One region of the Nitratidesulfovibrio sp. genome, then DNA from elsewhere that is predicted to be linked to it. Evidence: predicted binding sites of a transcription regulator. Region 1 holds the regulator's gene; the other holds the start of a gene.
What was found. The regulator sigma-54, encoded in region 1, starts transcription at its own class of promoters, with help from an activator protein. The targets are predictions, from matches to a motif close to CTGGCACGGNNNNTGCTT.
Positions count from the first base shown of each region.

Region 2: a site for sigma-54 is predicted at 3,289-3,306, ahead of fliD (flagellar filament capping protein FliD). Genes of this name have one in related genera too.

Region 1 covers NZ_JBDXXH010000002.1:645,433-657,227, reverse strand. Annotated here, with positions in the region: gene pyrG (CTP synthase) at 1-84, shown strand, start outside; gene kdsA (3-deoxy-8-phosphooctulonate synthase) at 630-1,442, shown strand; gene ABWO17_RS05885 (KdsC family phosphatase) at 1,432-1,959, shown strand; gene lptC (LPS export ABC transporter periplasmic protein LptC) at 1,956-2,822, shown strand; gene ABWO17_RS05875 (LptA/OstA family protein) at 2,819-3,556, shown strand; gene lptB (LPS export ABC transporter ATP-binding protein) at 3,562-4,278, shown strand; gene rpoN (RNA polymerase factor sigma-54) at 4,652-6,085, shown strand; gene hpf (ribosome hibernation-promoting factor, HPF/YfiA family) at 6,207-6,761, shown strand; gene ABWO17_RS05855 (PTS sugar transporter subunit IIA) at 6,771-7,220, shown strand; gene rapZ (RNase adapter RapZ) at 7,501-8,382, shown strand; gene ABWO17_RS05845 (PTS sugar transporter subunit IIA) at 8,725-9,243, shown strand; gene ABWO17_RS05840 (PTS sugar transporter subunit IIB) at 9,248-9,712, shown strand; gene ABWO17_RS05835 (PTS sugar transporter subunit IIC) at 9,717-10,412, shown strand; gene ABWO17_RS05830 (manganese-dependent inorganic pyrophosphatase) at 10,566-11,486, shown strand; gene ABWO17_RS05825 (HD domain-containing protein) at 11,737-11,795, opposite strand, start outside.
Region 2 covers NZ_JBDXXH010000013.1:40,440-52,234, forward strand. Annotated here, with positions in the region: gene dxr (1-deoxy-D-xylulose-5-phosphate reductoisomerase) at 1-807, shown strand, start outside; gene rseP (RIP metalloprotease RseP) at 804-1,868, shown strand; gene tsaB (tRNA (adenosine(37)-N6)-threonylcarbamoyltransferase complex dimerization subunit type 1 TsaB) at 1,865-3,043, shown strand; gene fliD (flagellar filament capping protein FliD) at 3,360-5,114, shown strand; gene fliS (flagellar export chaperone FliS) at 5,266-6,084, shown strand; gene ABWO17_RS16485 (glycosyltransferase family 4 protein) at 6,146-7,387, shown strand; gene ABWO17_RS16490 (glycosyltransferase family protein) at 7,384-8,856, shown strand; gene ABWO17_RS16495 (YIP1 family protein) at 9,012-10,577, shown strand; gene ABWO17_RS16500 (hypothetical protein) at 10,754-11,089, shown strand; gene ABWO17_RS16505 (hypothetical protein) at 11,350-11,795, shown strand, end outside.

The DNA of each region.
Region 1 (11,795 bases):
AACCCCATGCGCCCGCACCCCTTGTTCCGCGAGTTCATCAAGGCGGCCAAGAAGGAAGCCCAGGGCGGCAAGAAGGGCAAGTAGCCCGCCGCTGGCACGCACATCACGGATATGACGCAACGCGCCTTCCCCGCGGAAGGCGCGTTGCCGTCCGTGGGGCGTCGGCGGGGGACGGCGTGGATAGGGCGGGACGCACGCGGTGTCGTGCCCCGTGCGCCTGTTTTTTCCGTATCCCTTTTTTCCGGTATCCCTTGACGAGGCGGCATTGCGTCGCAATGTTACGTGTCTGCGTGGCAAGCGTTTGCCTCTTGCGTGGTCATCGCCGGTCTTTCCCTGAAAGCGTCCGCCTTTCGCCGGACCATCGGCAAACCGATGTGGCGAAAGCCGCCGACTGATGGTAAAAGCGTCCGGCGGGGCAGGGGGGGGGACGCGCCCTTTTCGTCCCGCACCGCCCGCAGCCACACTGCATATTTTCGAAGCGCACCGCCCGCGCGCGCCATATGCGACCACACGTGCCGCATGCGGCCGGGGCACCGCGCCCTCATCCGCCACGGAGAACCATGCATCCCGAATCACCCAGCACCACCCCGGCCCCCGAATCACCGGTCGCCCCGGCCACATCCGGCGGCATGACGCCGGACGCCCTGTACGAGCGCCTGAAGGCGCGCCGGTTCATTTTCGCCGGGCCATGCGCCCTGGAAAGCCTGGAACTGGCCCTGGACACCGCCCATGCCGTGCGCGAGGCGGCCGAGGCCGCCGGGCTGTTCGTCGTGTTCAAAAGCTCGTGGGACAAGGCCAACCGCACGTCGCTGGACGGCTTTCGCGGCCCCGGACTTGCGCGCGGCATGGAATGGCTGGCCCGCATCAAGCAGGAAACCGGCCTGCCCGTGGTCACCGACATCCACGAGCCGGAACAGGCCCGGCCCGTGGCCGAAGTGGCCGACGTGCTCCAGATTCCCGCCTTCCTGTGCCGCCAGACCACCCTGTTGCTGGCCGCCGCCCAGACGGGCCGGGTGGTCAACGTCAAGAAGGGGCAGTTCGTGGCCCCGTGGGACATGGCCCCGGCGCTCGACAAGCTGCGCTCCACCGGCAACAACCGCATCCTTCTGACGGAACGCGGGGCCAGCTTCGGGTACAACAATCTGGTGGTTGACTTCCGTTCGTTGCCCATCATGCAGGGCTTCGGCGTGCCGGTGGTGTTCGACGCCACCCACTCGGTGCAGTTGCCCGGCGGCAAGGGCACCTCGTCCGACGGCGACCGCCGCTTCGTGCCCATGCTGTCCCGGGCAGCCGTGGCCGCCGGGGTCGACGGGGTGTTCCTGGAAACCCACCCCGACCCCGACCACGCCCTGTGCGACGGCCCCAATAGCTGGCCGCTGGACAGGTTGGCCCCGCTGCTGCGCGATTTTGCCGCCCTCTGGAGTCTGCCCCATGCGAGCTGAAGACCTGGCCCGGTCCATCTCGCTGCTGGTGCTGGACGTGGACGGCGTGATGACCGACGGCGGCCTGTACTATGACGACGAAGGCCGGGTGACCAAGCGCTTCAACGTGCAGGACGGGCTGGGCATCAAGCTGGCGCAGGCCGCTGGCATCACCGTTGCGGTGATTACCGGGCTTGCCTCCGGCGCGGTCGAGGCGCGCATCCGCAGCCTTGGCATAGAGGACTACCACGCGGGCTTCCTGCACAAGTCGGAATGCATCGACTCCATTCGCCGCAAGTATGACCTTGAATGGTCGCAGGTGGCCTACCTTGGCGACGACTGGGTGGACTTCGGTCCGCTGAAGCTGGTGGGCCTGCCCATGGCCGTGGCCAACGCCCAGCCAGAGGTCAAGGCCCTGGCCCGCTACGTGACCACCACCAACGGCGGTCACGGTGCCGTGCGCGAAGCCATCCGCTTTCTGCTGGTGGAGCAGGGGGTGCTGGACCGCATGCTGGAAAGCTGGCCGGAGCAGGCATGAGACGCCGTACGCTGTTGATCCTGCTGCTGGTGGCACTGCTTGTCGGCGGGGCCGCCGCGTGGCGCTGGCAGGGCGGAATGCGCCAGGCGCTGGAATCGGCCATTTCCGGCGGCGTTACCGATGCCACCACGCTGGAAGAGGCGGTGGGTGTGGCCATGAAGGGTATCGAGCTGGTGCAGGGCGAAAAGGGCATTGAACTGTGGCGGCTGAAGGCCACTTGGGCCCAGTTGCGCCAGAGCAACAACGCCATCGACGTGGACAGGCCCGACCTTGTCTACCAGATGGACGGCGGCAGGCAGCTGCGCATCGTGGCCAGGAAGGGCGAAGTGCAGCAGCAGATACAGATGATGCGCATGTGGGACGATGTGCATGCCACCCACGACCGCCATGAACTGTTTGCCAGGCTTATGGTGTACAACGGCACCAGCCGGACCATGTATTTTCCCGAAGGCGCCCGCATAGAGGGGCAGAGCCTTTCGGGCAACGCCACTAGGCTGGAATGGGACATGGCCAGCGACGTGCTGCGCGGCAGCGACGGCGTGTCCATGCTGCTTGTTCCTCGTTCGGGCGGCGTGAACGGCGAGCCCGCTACGGACAAGGCCGCGACCACCAGGGCGACTTCGGTCAGGACCGGACAGGCGCAGGACGCCCGCAAGGCAGCCGCCCCCACTCCCCCGCAGAAAAAGGCCGCCGCGCAAAAGAAGACCGCGCAGAAGGTGCCGGACAAGAAGTCGTCGGGCAAGAAGTCGCCGGACAAGAAGTCATCCGACCAAACGTCACCGGACAAGAAGTCAGCGGCCCCCAAGGCCGCGCGGCGGGACGCGGGCGCATCCAAGCCAACCAAGCAGGAGAACAGGCAATGAGACATACCGGCATCCGCTCCGCGCTGTGCGTGGCGCTGCTGTTGACCTTTTCGGCCCCCGCCGTGGCGGCTGACGCCAAATCGGCCACCGAGGTGCGTCGTGACGTGCCCACCGCCGTCAAGTCCGACCGCATGCAGTACGACGCCAAGGGCCAGGTAGTGGTCTTCGAGGGTGATGTGTACGTCCAGCGGCCCGACTTCGAGATGTGGGCCGAAAAGATTACCCTGCACCTTCGCAAGAAGGCGGCCAAGTCCGGCAAGGCAGGGGCAGGGCAGGGTGCGGAAGCGTCTGGCACTTCGGGCACTTCGGGCGCTTCTGGCGGGACGGGGGCGGGTGGCCCAGGTGGGATGGACGCGGGCGAGATCGACCGCATGGTGGCCGAGCGCAACGTGCGCATGAAGCGCGATACCCGTACCGGCGAATGCGAGAAGGCCACCTACACCGTGGACAACGCCGTGCTGGTCATGGAAGGCAACCCCGTGCTGCACGAGGGCGAGAACAGCATCAAGGGCGACATCATCACCTTCTACACCCGCGAGAACCGCAGCGAAGTGCGCGGCACCTCCACCAAGCGGGTGCAGGCGGTGTTCACCTCGTCCGGCGACGTGAACCCCCTTGGCGAATCCAGGGATAACGGCAAGGACGCCAAGCCCGCTTCCAAGGACCCCAAGGACGTCAACGACACCAGGGACGCCTCCACGGGCGATGCCACCTCCAAGGGGGCTGCCCAGTGAGCTCGATGCTGCGCGGCGAGGACCTGCACAAACAGTTCGGCCAGCGCGAGGTGGTGCGCGGCGTATCGCTGACGGTGACCCAGGGCGAGACCGTGGGGCTGCTTGGCCCCAACGGCGCGGGCAAGACCACCACGTTCTACATGCTCATCGGCATCATCAAGCCGACATCGGGACGGGTCGAGCTTGATGGCCGCGACATCGCCGACTGGCCCCTGCACGAACGGGCACGGGTGGGACTGAGCTACCTGCCGCAGGAAAGCTCCATCTTCCGTCGGCTCACCGTGCGCCAGAACCTTCAGATGATTCTCGAACACACCGGGCTTTCCAGGGCGCAGCAGAAGGAACGCAGCGACATGCTGCTGGAGGACTTCGGCATCACCCACCTGGCCGATTCCGTGGCCCTGCATCTTTCCGGCGGCGAACGACGACGGCTGGAGATCGCCCGGTCCATGATCCGCGAGCCCAAGTTCATCCTGCTGGACGAACCGTTCGCGGGCATCGACCCGCTGGCCGTGGACGACATCCAGCAGCTCATCACCGGCCTGCGCAACCGGGGCATCGGGGTGCTCATTTCCGACCACAACGTGCGGGAAACCCTGCACATTTGCGACAGGGCCTATCTGGTGCACCAGGGCGAGGTGATACTGGAAGGCACCCCAGCTCATATCGTGGACAATCCGCGCGCGCGGGATGTGTATCTGGGCGAAGGCTTTTCGCTGTAACGACTGCCGGTTTCACGTCCTGCCAGGCAAATGCGCAAGGGGCCACCCCTTCCATGTTCACGGCGCCTTCCGCATTTGCGGGGGCGCCGTGTCCGTTGGAGGCAGCGCCTTCGACAGGCGATTGCGGACAGGGGGCGCAAGGGGCCGCCGATGGTTTGCGACGTGTTGGCGACAGCGGTTGCATACTTCTTGCTTCTATGGCATGGTTTCCCTAACCTCTTGGGGAAGGGAACACATTTCCACAGTGGGCCGTTTCTTGCTTGCCGTCGCGCACCTCGTCGCGTCGTCATCTCGTTCGGCCTCAACGCAAGGTTACAGGATCCCGGCGCAGGGCCATACGGTCTCGACGCAGGGTCATAGGGGTTGCCCACGCATGGCATTGGAACTCAGGCAACAGCTCAAGCTCACCCAGCAGCTGGTGATGACGCCGCAACTGCAACAGGCCATCCGGCTGTTGCAGCTTTCGCGACTGGAGCTTGTCGAGACGGTGCAGCAGGAGATGCTGGAAAACCCGTTTCTGGAGGAAGCCCAGGACGAGGCGCCCCAGGTCGAGGTGCCCGACCCGCGCGAAGCCGCCACCGCAGCTGCCGACGTTGCCTACGACCGCGAAATCGCACGCGATGCCGACTGGGAAGATTACCTGGGCGACTTTGCCAGCACCAGCCGCCAGTCCACGGTGCGCGAATCGGAAATGCCCGAGGAGATGACCTCGTTCGAGGCCCGCTACGCCGCCAAGCCCTCGCTTGAAGGGCACCTGATGTGGCAGTTGCGCCTGTCCTCGCTTACCGAGCGCCAGAAGGACATCGGCGAGGTGATCATCGGCAACATCGCTTCCTCGGGCTACCTGCATGCCACGGTGGACGACATCGCCGAAATGGCGGGCGTGGCCCCAGCCGAGGTGGAGCCCGTGCTGCATGCCGTGCAGCGCTTCGACCCCGTGGGAGTGTCCGCGCGCACGGCGCAGGAATGCCTGCTGGTGCAGATCGAGATGCTGGGCTACACGCGCGACAGGGTGCTTGTGGAACTGGTGCGCGACCACCTGGAAGATCTGGAAAAGCGCCGCTACAAGCCGCTCTTGCGCAAGTTCCGCCTGACCATGGAGGACCTGAAGGAGTACCTGGACCTCATCCAGACCCTGGACCCCATGCCCGGCGCCAGCTACGGCGGCGGCGACCCCCAGTTCGTCAGCCCCGACGTGTACGTCTACAAGTACGACGACGATTTCATCATCATGCTCAACGAGGACGGCCTGCCGCACCTGCAACTGAGCACCATGTACGAGCGGTCCGCCGCAGCGGCCGCATCCGCGGGCGAACGCGAATATTTCCAGGAAAAGATGCGCTCTGCCTCGTGGCTCATCAAGAGCCTGTACCAGCGCCAACGCACGCTGTACAAGGTTGTGGAATCCATCGTGAAGTATCAGCGCGGCTTTTTCGAGGACGGGGTTTCGCGCCTGAAACCGCTCATCCTCAAGGATATCGCCGACGACATCGGCATGCACGAATCCACCGTCAGCCGCATCACCACCAGCAAGTACGTGGCCACACCGCACGGCATCATGGAGTTGAAGTTTTTCTTCAACAGCGCGCTGGATCTGGACGACGGCAGCCAGGTGGGTTCCGAAAGCGTCAAGGCCCTGATCAAGAAGCTGATCAGCGGCGAAGACCCGCACGACCCCCTGAGCGACGAGCGCATCGGCGAAATTTTGAAGGAACAGCTCAAAGTCAATATTGCCCGCCGGACCGTTGCGAAGTATCGTACTGCCATGGACATTCCCTCCTCTTCCAAGCGGAAGGAGCTGTTCTGACGGTCCGAGGCCCGCGCCAGACCATGCGCGTGGCGGCATCCGTCTTCTGCGGCGCACCCGGCAACCGCACCCAGCGTGCGTGCCGCGCGCCGCTTTCCCCCTCTCACCACAGGAGGAGCGTATGAACATCGCCTTCACCTTCAAGAATTTCGAACCCTCCGACCACCTGAAGAAGTACGCCCGCCGTCGTCTTGAAAAGCTTGGCCGGTTCGTCGGCAAATCCGCCCTGGAAATGCAGGTGAACCTTTCCGTCGACAAGTTCCGTCACAAGGCGGAAGTGCAGATGGCTGGCGACGGCTTTACCTTCTCCGCCGTCGAACAGTCCGAAGACATGTACGCCACCATCGACCTGGTGCTGGAAAAGCTGGAATCCCAGCTGCGCAAGCAGATGGAAAAGCTGAAGGACCGCCGCCGTTCCGTCCAGTCCGACAAGTTGGGCAAGCTGGGCAAGGGCATTGACGTGTTCACCTTCGGCACCGTGGGCGAAGGCGAGGAGCGAACCATCACCGGTACCGACCACTTCGCCCCCAAGCCCATGCACGTGGACGAGGCAGCCATGCAGCTTGACCAGGGCGACAACGAGTTCCTGGTGTTCCTGAACGCCGAAGTGGAACGCGTCAACATCATCTACCGGCGTCGCAACGGCGATTTCGGCCTTATCGATCCGGTCGTCTAGGCACCATACATGAGGCTTTCGGAGTATCTTCAAGATGATCTGATCCTGTCCGAGCTCTCCGCCAGCACCAAGAAAGAGGTGCTGGCGGAACTCGTGCAGGCCGTGGTGCGGCGGCATCCCGAAGTGGATGCCGCCGTTGCGCTGGGCGTGTTGCAGGACCGCGAGTCGCTGGGCACCACCGGCATCGGCGACGGGGTGGCCATACCCCACGGCAAGCTGGTGAACATCAACGACATCGTGGTGGCCGTGGGGCGCAGCGTGCCGGGCATCGACTTCGACGCGCTGGACATGAAACCCTGTCACCTCTTTTTCCTGGTACTGGCACCGGAACAGGTGGCGGGCATGCATTTGCGCATCCTGGCCCACATCTCCCGCCTGCTGAAGGATCCGCAGTTCCGCCGCGCCATGATCGACGCGCAGGACGGCGAGGCCTTCACGGCCCTCATGCGTACGACGTGACGCGCACCACCTGACGCGCGGCAGGTCCGGAGCGACGGAGCAGGGCGGGGCCACCGCCCCACTGCCTGACCGTACCGCGCACCTCCCACTCGCAGTTGTCGCGCACCCATCGCGCCCCTGAAACGGCACCCGGCACGGGCCGTCCGAGGAGTCCGCCATGCCCACAAAGGCCACGCCGTCCGATACGCCCCCCGCTCCGGCGGCGTCTGTCGCCGTACCTGGTACAGCCTCCGGCGCCGCGTCCGGCACCCCCGTCAAGGCTGCGGATGCGGGAAGCCCCGTGGTCACCGCCAACTTTCCCGTCATCATCGTCACCGGGTTGTCCGGCGCGGGCAAGAGCACGGTACTCAACGTGCTGGAAGACCTGCGCTACTTCACGGTGGACGGCCTGCCCGCATCCCTTGCCCCGCAGATGGTCACCATCCTGAACCGGGAGGCGCTGGCCCACTATCAGGGGTTGGTGCTGGGCATGGACCTGCGCGAAAGCAACTTCGTCCGCAATCTGGAAAAAACCCTGGAACGCTTGCAGGGCATGGGCGTGCGCCCGGCCGTGGTGTTCATAGAGGCCAACCCCGCAGTACTAAACCGGCGCTATGCCACCACCCGCCGCCCGCACCCGCTGGAAAGCGAAGGCATGGGGCTGGAACAGGCCCTTGATCAGGAGCGGCTGCGCCTTGCCCCGGTGCGCGAAACCGCCGACTTCGTGGTGGACACCTCCAGCTATTCCATCCACGACCTGCGCCGGGTCATCCAGAAGAAGTGGAGTTCCATCCAGGGACGCATCCGCTCGCTGCGCATCAACGTCGTCACCTTCGGGTTCAAGTACGGCGTGCCCGCCGACGCGGACCTGGTGTTCGACCTGCGCTTTCTGCCCAACCCCTATTTCGTGCCCGATTTGCGCCCCTTGTCCGGCCTGGACGAGCCGGTGGCCAAATACGTGCTGGAAGCGGGCCACGGCGATGTCTTTCTGGCGAAACTTCTGGACTTTTTGCACTTTCTGCTGCCCCAGTACGAGGCGGAAGGGCGATACCGCCTGACCATCGCCATCGGGTGCACCGGGGGGCGGCACCGCTCTGTCTCGGTGGCAGAGGCCCTGCTTCGTGCCTTGAAAAAATCTGATTATGCCGTATCCATGGAGCACCGCCACATGGAACTGGGCTGACCGACCGGACCGGAGGGCATCAGCCGCGTTCAGGCTCAGCGGGGCTCATCGGGTCGAGTAGGGTCGCATCGGTTCGCATAAGGTCAGTCTGCCTGGTATCCGGTGCCGGTGTGGTCATCGAAGTGGCACCGCCACCGGTTTTTCGTGGCGGGTTCGCCCGATTCTGACGATTCTGACGGTTCTGCCGTGGCTGCCCGTGATGGCCTATGGTCGCCCGTGGGAGCCATATCCGCCCGTATCCGGCCCGCGTCATGTTGACAGGGCGCTGCCACGGGCTTCGCCGGACGGCATGCCGTCCTCACCTTGCCCCAACCACATCAGGCACGGCCTGAACGCAACAGCATGTCCACCACCGAACAGCATCAAGCAGGGCAGCCCCGCAAGGGCCAAGGCCAGGGCGGCCCGAGCAAGGTCGGCCAACCCGGAGACGGGCAGGCCGCCGCAGAACCGCGCATCGGCGTGATTCTGGTGACCCACGCCGACTACGGCGCGGCGCTGCTGCGCGCCGCCGAATTCATCCTTGGCCCGGTGCAGGATTGCGCCTCCATCAGCGTGGACGTCTCGCTGGAAGTGGATGAGACGGTGAAACGCCTGAACGAGGCGGTGAAGCGTCTGGATACCGGGCGCGGGGTGATGATCCTTACCGACATGTTCGGCGGCACCCCCACCAACCTCAGCCTGGCCCTGCTGGGCAAGGGCAACGTGGAAGTGCTGACCGGCGTCAACCTGCCCATGCTGCTCAAGGTGTTCGCCGGGCGGGATGGCGACCTGGCCGCTCTCTCGCGCGATGCGCGTGACGCCGGCACCAAGGGTATCGTGGCGGCAGGCGAACTGCTGCGCAGCCGGGTCAAGAACGGGTAGGGCCATGCTCTGGTTCCGCATCGACAACCGCCTGGTGCACGGCCAGATCATCGAGGCGTGGCTGCCCTACACCGGGGCACGACGCCTTCTGGTGGCCAACGACGCGCTGGCCGCCGACGACCTGCAACAGCAGATCGTTTCACTGGCCATCCCCGGTCGGGTAGAGGTGCACTTCGTCCGGGTGGACGCCCTGGCCCAGTACTGTACCGGGCGCACCGACGACGGGCACGACACGCTCGTGCTCTTCGCCACGTGCGCAGACGCCCGCCGCGCCTTCGATACCGGAGTGGGCATGGGCACCCTGAACGTCGGCAACCTGCACTACACCCCCGGCAAAAAGCAGCTGTGCGCCCATGTTTCCGTTTCCGACGACGACGAGGCCTGCCTGCGTTTCTTCAGCCGCCACTCCGTGTCCCTGGATTTTCGCTGCGTACCCAACGACCCGGTGCAGATAAAGGGGTGGTCATGACGGAATTCCTGCCCGTGCTCACCCTGGCGCTGCCCATCGCTTTTTTTTTGCCGTTTTTTCGCTGCTGCGTTTCGCGCTGAATCTGGGCTTTCTGGAACGCCCGCTCGCCATCGGCTTCTTGTGGGCCGTCATGACCGGCGAGTGGGGGCTTTCCATGCACATCGCCATCTTTCTCGAGCTGTTCTGGCTCGACCTGTTTCCCGCCGGTACCTACATCCCCCCCAACTCCATCATTTCGCTGCTGCTGGCCCTGAGCGTGGCCGGGCACTTCGGCCTTGAATCCGCCGGTCAGCTTGCCATTCCCATGCTGCTCGCGCTGCCCGCCGCCCTTGCCGGTGCGCACGTGGAATACCTGCACCGCCGCTGGCGCAACCAGCAGTACACCGACCTTCTGCACTGGGGCAGGGTGGCCGAGCACCCCGGCAAGGGCGATTCGCCCCTGTGGCGCATCATGGTGCGTTCGCTGGGCGAGCTGTTCGCGCTGAACCTTGGCCTGTTTTGCGTGTGCCTGCTTGTGCTTGTGGGAACTATCGAACTCATGTCCAACTATATCGGGCACCTTCCGGCTGTTCCCGGCATAGCCTGGGGCCATGTGTGGTTCGTGGGCGCCATGGGCGGCATGCTGGCGCTGCGCCTGCGCCGGGCCTATGTGGCCTTCGCGCTGGCCTTGCTGGCCGCGTCGGCAGCTTCGTTCATCTGATTCGCATTCGTCACCGGAAATTGACCGTGCGGGTGCCGGGGGTACTTGGCAGCCGGGAATGTTTGTGCTATTTGGCACAAACAATTTCGCAGCAGCATGCGAGCTACTCGCAGCACCAAACCCCAATGCCACATGCAACGGAGGAAAACCGACATGGCAGCTCTTGTCCTTGGTCACATGAACCCCGATACCGACTCCATCATCGCCGCCATCGGCGTTGCCGACCTGATGACCAAGCGCGGCATCGAAGCCAAGCCCGTCGCGCAGGGCGCCTGCACCCCTGAAACCGACTTCGTCCTCGGCAAGTTCGGCCTGAAGGCCCCCGAAGTGGTGACCTCCGTGGCTGGCCAGAAGGTCATCCTGGTCGACACCACCGAGCGTGCGCAGCTGCCCGCCGACCTGTCCGACGCCGAACTGCTCGGCGTGGTCGACCACCACAAGCTGGGCGACGTGACCACCTCCAACCCGCTGGAAATGTGGGTGTGGCCGGTGGGCTGTTCCTGTACCGTCATCAAGGCGATGTACGACTACTACGGCATCGAGGTGCCCAAGGCCATCGCCGGCGGCCTGCTGTGCGCCATCCTGTCCGACACCGTCATGTTCAAGTCCGTCACCTGCACCCCCGAAGACAAGAAGGCCGTCGAAGCCCTTGCCAAGATCGCGGGCGTGGCCGACGTGATGGCCCTGGGCATGGAAATGTTCAAGGTGAAGTCTGCCGTTGAAGGCGCGTCCATGAAGGACCTGGTCTTCCGCGACTACAAGGACTTCGACATGGGCGGCAAGAAGGTCGGCATCGGCCAGCTGGAAGTGGTGGACCTGTCCATCCTCGAGCCCGTGAAGGCCGGTCTGTACGAAGAAATCACCAAGGTGAAGGGCGAAGGCCGTCACTCGGTGTTCCTGCTGCTGACCGACATCATGAAGGAAGGTTCCGAAATGCTGATCGTTTCGGACGACGCCTCCATGGTCGAAAAGGCCTTCGGCGTGAAGCCCGAAGGCAAGTCGGTGTGGCTTGACGGCGTGATGAGCCGCAAGAAGCAGGTCGTGCCCAACTTCGAAAAGGCCTTCAAGGGCTAATCGAAGCGCTCGTCCAACCGACGCATATTGGGGCCCGGCGGCATATGTCGCCGGGCCTTTTGCGTTTGCGGGGTGGGAGAGGGGCGATAGTCCCGATCCTTGCCTGCCATGCAGGCCCGACATGCAGGCCACATACAGGAATGACGGGCAGGCGGGGTGCTTCCGGGCCATTGCGGGCGGATGCGGCAGCGTCCTGTGCGACAGGGAAGGGCACCCGCCGCCGGGGCAGGCAATCAGTCTTGTTCGCTGGTCAAGGCGCCGGTTCGTCGGCCACGCTGCCGGTTCGCTCATCAAACCGGGCAAGGGCCA
Region 2 (11,795 bases), on a different contig from region 1:
TTGCGGGGCGGGGGGCAGGCGCCCGATGTCGTGCGCCGGATCATTCTTACCGCGTCGGGCGGCCCGTTCCGGGGGCGCGACCGGGCCTTCCTGTCCACGGTCACCCGCGAGCAGGCCCTGAATCATCCCAACTGGTCCATGGGCGCAAAGATCACCATCGATTCCGCAACGCTGATGAACAAGGGGCTGGAGGTCATCGAGGCCTACCACCTGTACGGGGTGGCCCCGGACGCCATCGAGGTGGTGGTGCACCCGCAGTCCATCGTGCATTCGCTGGTGGAATACGCCGACGGCTCGCAGATCGCCCATCTGGGCACGCCGGACATGCGCATTGCCATTGCCTACTGCATGGCCTGGCCGCACTGCGTGGACACCGGGGTGGCTCCGCTGGACCTGGTGCGGGCGGGCAGCTTGACCTTCGAGGCCCCCGACTTATCCTCTTTCCCGTGCCTTGCGCTGGCGCGACGCGCGCTTGCGAGCGAGGCGCGCACACCCGGCGGGGCGGGCCTGCCCGTGGTGCTCAACGCCGCCAACGAGGCAGCAGTAGAGCTTTTCCTGCACGGGTGCATCGGGTTCATGGACATTCCCGCGCTCATCGAACGGGCGCTGGACGCCCATCAGGCCAAACCGGCAGACACCACCGGAGCGGCAGACACCGATCCGGCAGGCGCGGTGGCTCGCGCCAATGCAGAGATATACATGCCGATGCACGACATCGACCACATAGAGGCGCTCGACGCCGCAACCCGCCGCCGCGTGCGCCACTGGGCAGACGCGGTCGGCACGCAAGGAACGGGTAACGCATGAGCAGCTTCCTTTCGGTCCTCCTGGTCCTTGGCGGCCTGATATTCTTCCACGAACTCGGGCATTTCCTGATAGCACGGCTGTTCGGCATCGGCGTGCAGACCTTTTCGCTGGGCTTTGGCCCGCGCCTGTTCGGCTGGCGCGGCGGCCAGACCGACTACCGGCTGTCGCTGGTGCCGCTGGGCGGCTACGTGTCGCTGGTGGGCGAAAGCGATGACGCGGAACTGCCAGAGGGCTTCGAAAAACGCCACAGCTTCACCCTGCGCCCGGCGTGGCAGCGGCTGCTGGTCATTGCCGCCGGGCCGGTATTCAACCTGCTGCTGGCGTGGTTCATCTACTGGGGGCTGTTCTGGGCGCACGGGCAGTTCCAACTGGCCCCGGAAGTTGGCCGGGTGCAGCCGGAAAGCCCCGCCGCCATCGCGGGCGTGGCCCCCGGTGACCGCATCCTGTCCATCGGCGGCAAGCCCGTGCAGTGGTGGGACGATGTGGCCGGGTCCATCGTGGCCAGCGAGGGCCGCGAACTGGCCATCGCCATCGACCGCAACGGCACGGCCCTGACCCTGAACGTCCAGCCCGAGGTGCGCAGCCGCAAGACCATCTTCGGCGAGGACGAGCACACCTGGCTCATCGGCATCCAGGCATCCGGCCGCACCGTGTCCCTGCCGCTGGACGGCACCTCGGCCATGAAGGCCGGGCTGGACCAGACCTGGCGAATGATCGTCATCACCGGCCAGAGCGTGCAGAAGATCTTCGAGCGGGTGGTGCCGCTGGATTCGGTGGGCGGCCCCATCATGATCGCCCAGATGGTCAGCGAACAGTCGCGCCAGGGGCTGGACAGCGTGCTGGCCCTCACCGCGCTGATCAGCATCAACCTGGGGCTGCTGAACCTGCTGCCCATACCCGTGCTGGACGGCGGGCACATCATCTTCCTAACCATGGAAATGGTCATGCGCCGCCCGGTCAATGCCCGCCTGCGCGAGGTGACCAGCCGCATCGGCCTGGCCTTCCTGCTGGCCCTGATGCTGCTGGCCACCTACAACGACATCGTGCGGAACCTGCAATGACCCAGGTGCCCCCGACGGCGGGGCGAGTCGTGGCCCCCGACCCGACCGCACCCACTGGACCCACTGGCCCCATAGGGGCCTGCGCCCAGCACGGCGCGGGGGGCATCACCCTGGCCCTGAACGCGGCGGAATCGCGCGTGCAGGCCGCCGCCCTGCGCGACGGCGAAGCCCTGTTCGCGCAGGAATGGCACGTACCCTCGCAGGGTACGGAACTGCTGGCCCCGGCCCTGGCCGACGCCTTCGCGCGGATGCGCCTTTCGCTGAGTGACGTGCGGCGCATCGCCTGCGTGCAGGGCCCCGGCAGCTTCACCGGGCTGCGCCTGGTGCTGTCCACGGCGGCGGGCATGGCCCGCGCGCTGGGGGCGCGGCAGGCCGGGTTATCGTACACGCAACTGCTGGCCTGCGGTCCGCTGCTGCCGCGCGGGGCGGTGCTGTGGGTGCTGACCCACGCCCGGCGCGGGCTGGTGCACATGCAGGCCTTCCGCATGCCCGGCGAGACGCTGGACGTCGCCAGCACCGGCGCCCCCGACGTCGCCCCGGACGCTGCTCCGGACACTGCCGCCGCCACGCCCCCCCGCCTGCCCGAAGCCCTGACCCCGGTGGAGGCGGCAACGCTTGACGCCGCCGTGGCCCGAATAGTGGCGCTTCAGCCAAACATAGAACACGCCGAGGGCAAATCGGCGGCGGCCGGATGCGATACTGACGCCGCCGTGGCCCGAATAGTGGCGCTTCAGCCAAACATAGAACACGCCGAGGGCAAATCGGCGGCGGCCGGATGCGATACTGACGCCGCCGTGGCCCGAATAGTGGCGCTTCAGCCAAACACAGAACACGCCGAGGGCAAATCGGCGGCGGCCCGATTCGATGCGGCCCCCGCCGTCTACCTGATGGGCAGCGGGGTCACCCGCAACCGCGCCGTCCTTGCCCCGGCATTGGCCGCGCTGTTGCCGGGGGCCTGCTTTCTGCCCAGCCGGTTCGACCACCCCGCCCCCGCCCTGCTGCTGCCCCTGGCCGCCACGGCCACCTACGGCCCCGATGACGTGCAACCGCTGTACGTGCGCCCCTGCGACGCGGAAGAAAACCTGCCCGCAATGGCCGCCGCGCGCGGCATGGACCCGGAACAGGCCCGGCTGGCACTGGCCCGGCTGACAACAGCCCCGCTCGCCGACGCATAATACGCTCCGTCCCCTCTGCCGTCAGGCGGGTTTGCCCCCCGGCACATCACGCCGCAGCGCCCTTCCCGATTTCCTGATGGGGCCGCCGGGACGACCCGCGAATGCCCTCCTTCCCCGCCCCCGTAGCCGCGCCCCTGGCTCTCGCCCCGTCCTTTCCCGGCCTCCGAGCCCACACGCCACGCCCCCAACCTAAAGCCCTCCGCTCACCCGCCGATAAGGTTTGCGAGGGAGCAGGCGGTGCCACTCTGGCACCGGCCTTGCACCCTCACGGCGGGAGACCCCCATCGGGAAATTTCTTCCGGCGAAGAGGTGCATCATGGTTGAACTGGCATCCGGCGGCGTATACTTTTCCGGGCTCGGCAACGGCACGGACTTCACCAAGGTCATCGACCAGTTGAAGTCCATCGAGCAGATTCCGCAAAAGCGCCTTACCCTGTGGAAGGCAGACTGGCAGAAACGCCAGGATGCCTTTGGCGAGTTGCGCACGGAAATCGCCACGCTCAAGGACATCGTGGACTCCATGAACACCATGGAAAAATTCATGGTGAAGACGCCGTCCAGTTCCAACGAAACCGTGGCCAGCGCCACCACCGATTCCAGCGTCCTTGAAGGCACCTACAAGATAGAGGTGGGGCAACTGGCGTCCAGTTCCATCTGGACCTACAACACCGCCTTCGCCGACAAGAAGACCAAGGTCAACGACTCCGGCAGCGACCAGCAGTTCGTCTACACCTACATGGGCAAGACCCGCTCGATCACGGTGCCCAGCGGCACCACCATCGACGGGCTCAAGAACATGATCAACAACGACCCCCAGAACCCCGGGGTAAAGGCCATGCTGGTGCAGAACGGCACCGGCTACACCTTCCAGTTCCGGGGCATGGACATGGGGTCCAACGCCACGCTGTCGGTAGGGGCGGGCACCACCGTCACCGGACTTCCCAGTACGGCCGCCAACTGGACCGTGCAAGCCAACCAGAATGCCCAGTACCGGGTCAACGGCTGGCCCGCCACCACCTGGCTGGAATCGAACTCCAACACGCTGACCGGCGCCGTGGAAGGCATGACCATCACGCTGCGGGACGTGGGCACCTCGCAGATTTCGGTGGTCACCGACATCGAGAAAATCAAGGAAAACGTCGTCGGCTTCGTCGATGCCATGAACGCGGTGCGGACGAAGATCAAGGAACTGACCGCCGTCAACAGTTCCAAGGACGTGGACAGCCCCGACGATGCCTCGTCGCTGTACTCCATGCAAAAGGGTTCCGTCCTGACCGGCAACTACGGCGTGCAGTTGCTGGCCACCCAGCTCAAGATGGCCACGGCGGACAAGGCCGCCGGCTTCGAATACCAGTACAAGGACGGCAACCTGCTGCGCGGCGACGTCTATTCGTCGCTGTCGCACATCGGCATCATGACCATTGCCGACTCCAACAGCCCCACTTCGGGCCTTCTGGAAATCCGGGAAGAAGACCTGGGGGACGGCCTGCCCTCCCTGGACCGGGCGTTGCGCGAAAATCCCGAGGCCGTGGCCGAATTGTTCGCCGCCAGCGGGCAGCCCCAGTCCGACTCGTCCGACTTCAGCTACTACTCGCACGTCAAGGGCGTGACCAAGGCGGGCATCTACGACGTGACCTACGACGTGGATGCCTCGGGCAACATCGTCAACGCCTTCATCGGCGGCAAGCGCGCCAACGTCGACAACGCGAACAAGCAGATCACCGCCATGGAAGGCGACGCCCGAGGCCTGGCGCTGCAAATAGACAACCTGTCGCAGGGCAGCTATTCGAGCCGCATGCGCATCAAGGAAGGCAAGCTGAGCGGACTCAGCAGCCAGCTTGAAGACATGTTGGGCAGCGACGGCGCGCTGAAGATCCTGGAAGACAATTACCAGGAGATCATGGACGACATACAGACCAAGATCGACAAGGAAGTGGACCGCGTCACCCAGTGGGAACGGCGCGAACGGCTGCGCTATTCGCGGCTGGAGGCCACCCTGGCCCGCTACGATGCGCTCGGCAAGTCGGTGGAAAGCCAAATCAAGTCGTTGTCCACTTCAACGTCTTCGTAGCCACGGCGGCCACCACGACCGGGACAATCAGGGTGCCCGCCCCGAGCGGCCATGCCCCAGACGAACACCCCCCGCCACGGCGCGGGGAACGACCACAACCCGCGACACACTCACCGCACAGGCGCGCGGGCGCATACACCGGGAGAATGCAATGCAGAAGGCCGCACACGCCTACCTTCAGACCCAGGTCACCACGACCACCCAGGGCGAACTGTTGCTCCTGCTGTATGACGGGGCCATCAAGTTCCTGAACCAGGCCAAGGAAAAGATCGCCGAACGCGACTACGCGGGCAAGGGCATCCTGATCTCCAAGGCCCTGGACATCGTCAATGAACTGGACGCCAGCCTGAACCTGGAAAAGGGCGGCGAACTGGCGCAGAACCTGCACAAGCTGTACTTCTACTGCTCCACCCGCCTGCTCAACGCCAACCTGAAGATGGACGTGGCGTTCATCGACGAGGTGATCAAGATCCTGTCCGGCCTGCGCGGCGCCTACGGCCAGATCGTCAACACCCCGGAGGCCATGGCCGTGGGGGCCAGCATGGCGGCCAACCGCACGCCCGCCAACGCCGCGCCTTCGCGCGTGCCGCTGCCCACCGCGCACATGCCGCCGCTGGGCAAGCCCGCGCAGTTCGGTCGCGCCCATGCCCAGGCCTACGGCCAGCAGGCCCCGGCGGGTGATGCCGTGCCGCAGGCGACCACCCTCGTGAGCCCGGCCCAGCCAGCCCAGCTAGCCGTGACGGAGCAGGCCGCGCAGGCAGCCGCCCCCGTCGTCCCGGCGCCACACACAGCGGCGATGGCGGCGGGCGTACCGCCCACGGCCCCTGACAATACCGCCGATGGCCCGGCAGCCCCAGACGCGCCGGACGCACCCGGTGCCCCCGTTGCTCCCGATGCCCCGCAGACGAAGGGATTTGCCCCCAGCCGCATGGCCGCAGCCAACCTGTATCGCAAGTTCGCGCAGGGCTAGGGCGAACGCCGGGCGGCAGACACCCTTCCCATGCCCGCCCCGCTGGGCTAGAACACGGCCCATGGTCACCGCCGCACCCCACGCCAACGGCCCCACCGGAGCCGCCTTGCCGGGCCATTCCGACCCGCCGGAGCCTTTCGCGCGGCGTCGGGTGTTGCACGTGGTTTCTTCGCTGGGGCTTGGCGGCACCGAAAAGGTCATGCAGTTGCTGCTGACCCGGCTGGACCCGGCCCGTTTTCAGCGCGCGGTGTGGAGCCCCGCCGACGGCCCCCGCGCCGCGCCCCTGCGCGAGGCCGGGGTAACCACCTTCATCGGCGGCGACCTGGGCAGCGTGGCCGCCCGCTTTCTCCCCCACATCGTGCACGTGCACCGTGCGGGCTGGCCCCAGCCGGAACTGCTGCGCCCCCTGCGCACGGCCTTCCGTCAGGCACCTGCCGCCGCGCGCTCTCCGGGCGCGGGCGCTGACGCGCGTCTTCTCCCCACGGGCGCTGACGCGCCTCGGCGCCTGCCCGCCATCGTGGAAACCAACGTCTTCGGACGGCACGACCCCTCCCTGTCGGGGCAGCTCATCGACGTCACCCTGTTCGTCTCGCGCTTCTGCGCAGAACGCTTCGCCCGCGTGCACGGCATCGCCGCCGAGCCCCCGCGCTGGCGGGTGCTGTACAACCCCGTGGACACCGCCCTGTTCGCCCGGCTGACCCCGCCGCCCGCCGATCGCGACTACACCCGCCCCGTGCTGGGCCGCCTGTCCCGGCCAGACCCCGGCAAGTGGTCGCCACTGGCCCTGCACATCCTGCCCGTGCTGCGCCGCGAGATGCCCCACTTCCGCTACGACGTCGTCGGCGGCACCCCGGACGCGGAACGCTACGTGCGCGAGCACGGCCTGACGGACAACGTGCGCTTTCTGCCGCCGCTGCACGACGATGCGGAACTTGCCGGTTTCTTCAACCAGCTTTCCCTGCTGGCCCACGCCAACGACACCGGCGAAAGCTTCGGGCTGGCCATAGCAGAGGCCATGGCCGCCGGACTGCCGGTGGTTACCCACCCCTGCCCCGGCCTGCGCGACAACGCCCAACTGGAACTGGTGGAGCATGGGGTCACCGGGCTGGTGGCCGAAACGGCGGACGACTACGCCGGGGCCGTGCTGCACCTCTTGCGCCACCCCGGTACCGCCCGGCGCATGGGCGAGGCGGGACGGCGCAAGGCCGCCGCGCTGTTCGACGCCGACATGCAGGCCCGCGCGCTGGAAACGTTGTATGACGAAGTGTGCCCGCCGGAAGTGACGAACGGGGAGGCCCCGTGAGCGGCGCGCCCGGCACGCCCCCGGCGGGTGCACATGGTGACACGCACCGCCCCGACGCCGCCGACTCCCTGCTGGCCGCGTATACCGCCATGGTCATGGGATTCCGGCTGGGCGGCACCGGACCGGAAAAACCGGTGGGCAACGTTTCCGACCTGCCCGCACCCGATGCGGATGTCCTCCGGCAGGCGGCGGACAAGGCGGTGCGCCTTGCGCTGCGTAGCGGGCGACCGCACCTGGTGCTGTTGGGCACCGGCGACGGCACCCTGCCCGAGGCCCTTGCCGCCCTCCTGGCGGCCCTGACCGCAGCCGGACAGGCCACGCCGGGCACCGTGCCGCGCCTGACCCTGTGCGACCTTGCGCCGGACCGGTTGCGCGCCGCGCTGGCCAGCGGACGGCTGAAGGCCTTCGCCTGCCCCACGTCCATGCCGAACACCCCGCGCCTGCTGGCCGACACCTCGCCGTGGGCGCTGCTGCTGCTGTTGCGGGCCACCGGCATAACGCCGGAAACCGCCACCCTGTTCCCCAACCCGTTCCTGCCGGATGCCGAGGCCGGGGCACTGCACCGCTGGCGGCGCCTGTTCGCCGGGTGCGTGCCCGTGCAGTTGCCTCCGCATCTGTCCGTGGACCTGCCCCCGGCCCCGACCACCCGGCACGAAAGCACCGTGCCCTCCATACCCGCATCCTCCACACCCGCTCCCGACCTGGGCGTGGGGGCCATCCTGCACCCCGACGAGCCGGACCTGCCTGCCTTTTTCGCCCAGGTGCCCGGCTGGGTACGCGAAATGGCCGTGATCTGGGATGGCGCGCCGCCCGCTTTCGACCCGGTCCCCCTGTGCCCCGTGCCGCTCCGCCAGGCGGTGCGTCCGCTGGGGGGCGATTTTTCCGCCCAGCGCAATGCCATGCTGGAACTGCTGACCACCGCATGGTGCCTGTACCTCGACGCCGACGAGAGGCTGGCGCCCAGCGCCTGGGCGCTGCTGCCCCGCCTGATGGCCGTGCCCGGCACCGGGGCCTGGCTGTTGCCCCGCGCCACCGCCTACCCCGACGCGGACCACCTGCGCGTGGGGTACGGCCTGTGGCCCGACGTGCAATTGCGGCTGTTCCGCCGCATGCCTGGGGTATGCTTTCGGGGTGCGGTGCACGAGCAGGTGGTGGGGGTGCACGGCCACACCTGCCTGCTGGCCGACGCCTGGATCGACCACCTGAGCTGGACCGCCAAGGACCGGGACGCGCTGGCCGAGCGCCTGCGGGTATTCGACGCGGCGGGCACCGGCCATGCGGCCCCCCCGCCTTCGGGCGGGCTGCACCGGCTGAGCACGGAATACCCGGCCCTGCCCCGCCGCCTGTTCGTCGCTGCCGGGCTGGTGCCCGCCGACAGCGAACCGGCGAACGCCAACGACGCGGAAAGGCCTGCCCCGAAGGCAGGCACGCGCCGCCATCTGGCCCTGCGCCTGCCCCTGTCCCCCTGAGCGGGGTGCCCCGTCTTCGCCCTTGGCGAGTTGGCGGCAAACCGGCGGTACCGCGCCCGTCGGCCCCGTGCGGGACGACACGCAAAGGCGCCAACCTTGATTTGCGCTGCCCGATGCCCTACACTGGGCATATGCAAGGAAGCAAAGGATTTCCCATGATTATACGCTGCCCGGAATGCCAGTTCGAACGGAGCATCGACAGCAGCAAGATTCCGTCCTCGGCCGCCATCGCCACCTGTCCCAAGTGCCGTCACCGTTTCCGCTTTCGCGCCCTGGCTCCCGATGCTGCCCCGGGCGCCTCCCCCGACGGGCAGGCCACGCAGGCAATGGACGCGGCCCCACGCCGCGCGCCGGGAGAAGTCGCGCCCCGTACTATTGTGCCCGACGATGTCGCGCCCGGCGGCTCGCCCCATGCCGGGCCAGCCACGGGACACGAGGAAGACGATGACCTTCCCGCCGCGTTTCGCCGCGGCCCCTCGGCCACCCCGCCAGCCTCGACGCCCGGCGAATCCGACGCGTCTGGCGCATCTGGCGTGCAGGGCCTGACCGGCTCGGACTACGACCACGCCGAAGAGCACGACCACGTGGGCGAGCCCCGCCCCGTTTCCGGCCCCACCGCGCAGCATTCCCCCCCTGCGGAGCTCTCCGATCCGGACACGACCGATGCCCGCAACGCCCACGGGCGCACCGATCTTTCCCGCCCCGGCGACGATCCGCTGCCGCCCGGCGCGGTAATCCCCGGTCGCGACAGTGCCCCCGCCCATGACGACGATCATGGAACCCATGCCTCCCAGGCCGGACGCGGCGGCTCCGCAGACGGCCAGCGCCGCACCGGCTCGCCCCGCGACATCTGGGACGCCGTGGCCTCGGTGGGGGACCGCTGGCGCAAGCAGTCCGAATCCGGCAAGCGGCCCGGCAACGATGACCGCGACACCCACCATGGCGCCAGTGACGGCATGGGCAACGACCGGGACGGAAGCCCCAGCGGCCACCCCGGCGCGCGGAACACCGGCAATCACGGCGATCCCTTCCCCCCGCGCGACGGCGGGCACCCCGGCGAACGGGACGCCCCCCTGCCGCCGTGGGCCGCCTCTGCCCGCAGCGAGGTGCCGTGGGAAAACCTGGACCGGGTGGGCTTCTTCCCCGGCCTGTACCAGACCATCCTGCGGGTGATGATGGCGGCGCCGCGCTTCTTCTCCGGGGTGCGCTCATCGGGTTCGCTGAAGCGGCCGGTGGCGTTCTACCTGCTGATCGGCATCTTTCAGGCGCTCACCGAACGGCTGTGGTATCTCATGAGCATGCGCGCCTTCGGCGGCTTCATCGAAGACCCGCAGTTGCACGCCTGGATGGGCAGCGTCACCCACGACATGAGCCTGCCCATGACCCTGCTGATCTCGCCCTTTACCCTGCTGCTGCAACTGGCCGTGCTGTCCGGCCTGTACCACTTCATGATCCGGCTGGTGGAACCGCGCGCTGCCGACCTGCCCACCACCGTGCGGGTCATCTCGTACAGCGCGGCGCCCACGGTGCTCAGCGTGGTGCCGCTGGTGGGGCCTGTGGTGGGGTCGCTGTGGTTCGTGGTATGTACTTTCGTGGGGGTCAAGTACGCCCACCGGCTGCCCTGGTCGCGCACGGCGCTGGCCATAGGGCCGCTGCTGGGGCTGGGCTTTGCGCTGACGCTGCAGTTGCTGCGCATGTTCATGTCCTCGGCCCCCGTGTAGGCGCGCGGTCAGCCCACCGTGTCGGGGCGCTGGATCACGGCACGGCAGGGCACCGTATCCGGGGCATGCGGTCATGCGAGACGGGAGGACGGGATGCGGGGCACCAGCCCCGCCCCCGAGGAACGCGGAAACGGCCACCGGGCGGGGGCCCGGCCAGGACAACCGGGGAGGCGGCCATGTTCAGGAAACTGCGCGCCCTGTGGAACGAACTGCGCGAACGGCGCAGGCATTCCCGCGAAATCGCCCCGCGCACCATCCGTGACCTAGCCGCCGAACTGCGCGAACTGGCCGAGATCGCCGAGCGGGTGGCCCCCGTGGACGCCGAGACGCTGGTGCGCTTGCGGCGCATCCGCCACGAAATGAACGACCTGATGGACCTTACCCGCCGCCCGGAATTCCACCGCATTCCCGCCCAGCGCAGGCTTGACCTGCACGACGGCATTCAGCGCACCCGCGAACAGATACTGGAATCGGCCCAGGCCGCGCCCACTCCTACCCCGCGCCTGCAATAGGCCCCCGACGGGGTTCCCGCCCTCTTCCTGCCGCGCGTCTTCCGGCCTGCCCCGGCGTCCTCGCGCGTCCGGCGGGTACCTCACGCATCCTCACGCACCCTCACGCGTCCTTGCGCGTCCTCGTGCATCTGTCCGGCACCATTCTTGCTGTGGCATGACCATATCCGTCCGTACGACGGGTTTTCGACATCACCCCCTCGTGCGTCCTTCTTCGCCCGCCAGGGCAACGCAGGCGCACGGCCATTCCCGGAGCGTTGTCCATGCCCTTCATGCCTTGCCCGGCCCCCCTCGCCGAACCCGCCGCCAAGTCCGCCACCCCACGTGGCCAGCGCGCCCGTCACGCCGCGCGCCGTCCGCTGCTCGTGCTGTTGCTGCTGCTTCTGCCGCTGGTCATGTCCTGCTCCGGTCCGCCCAAGGCCGGGGTGTACATCGACCTTGCCAGCCAGCCCATTTTCTACATGGACGATTGGGTACGGCGCGGCAACCCGCAGGTCAGCGTGCGCCCGGCCACCCCGCCCAACCGCAGGCTGACCGCGCTGTTCGTGCCCTTCCGGGTCACCCAGCAGATGGAGAAGCCCGGCGTGGTGGGGCTGGAGGTGTCGCGCCAGATCTGGCAGACGTGGCTGTCCGAAAAGGTCTTTCCGGTCATCGAATTTGCGGAAAACGCCACCCCCTACCGCCGCGACCTGGCCATGCAGATGGCCGC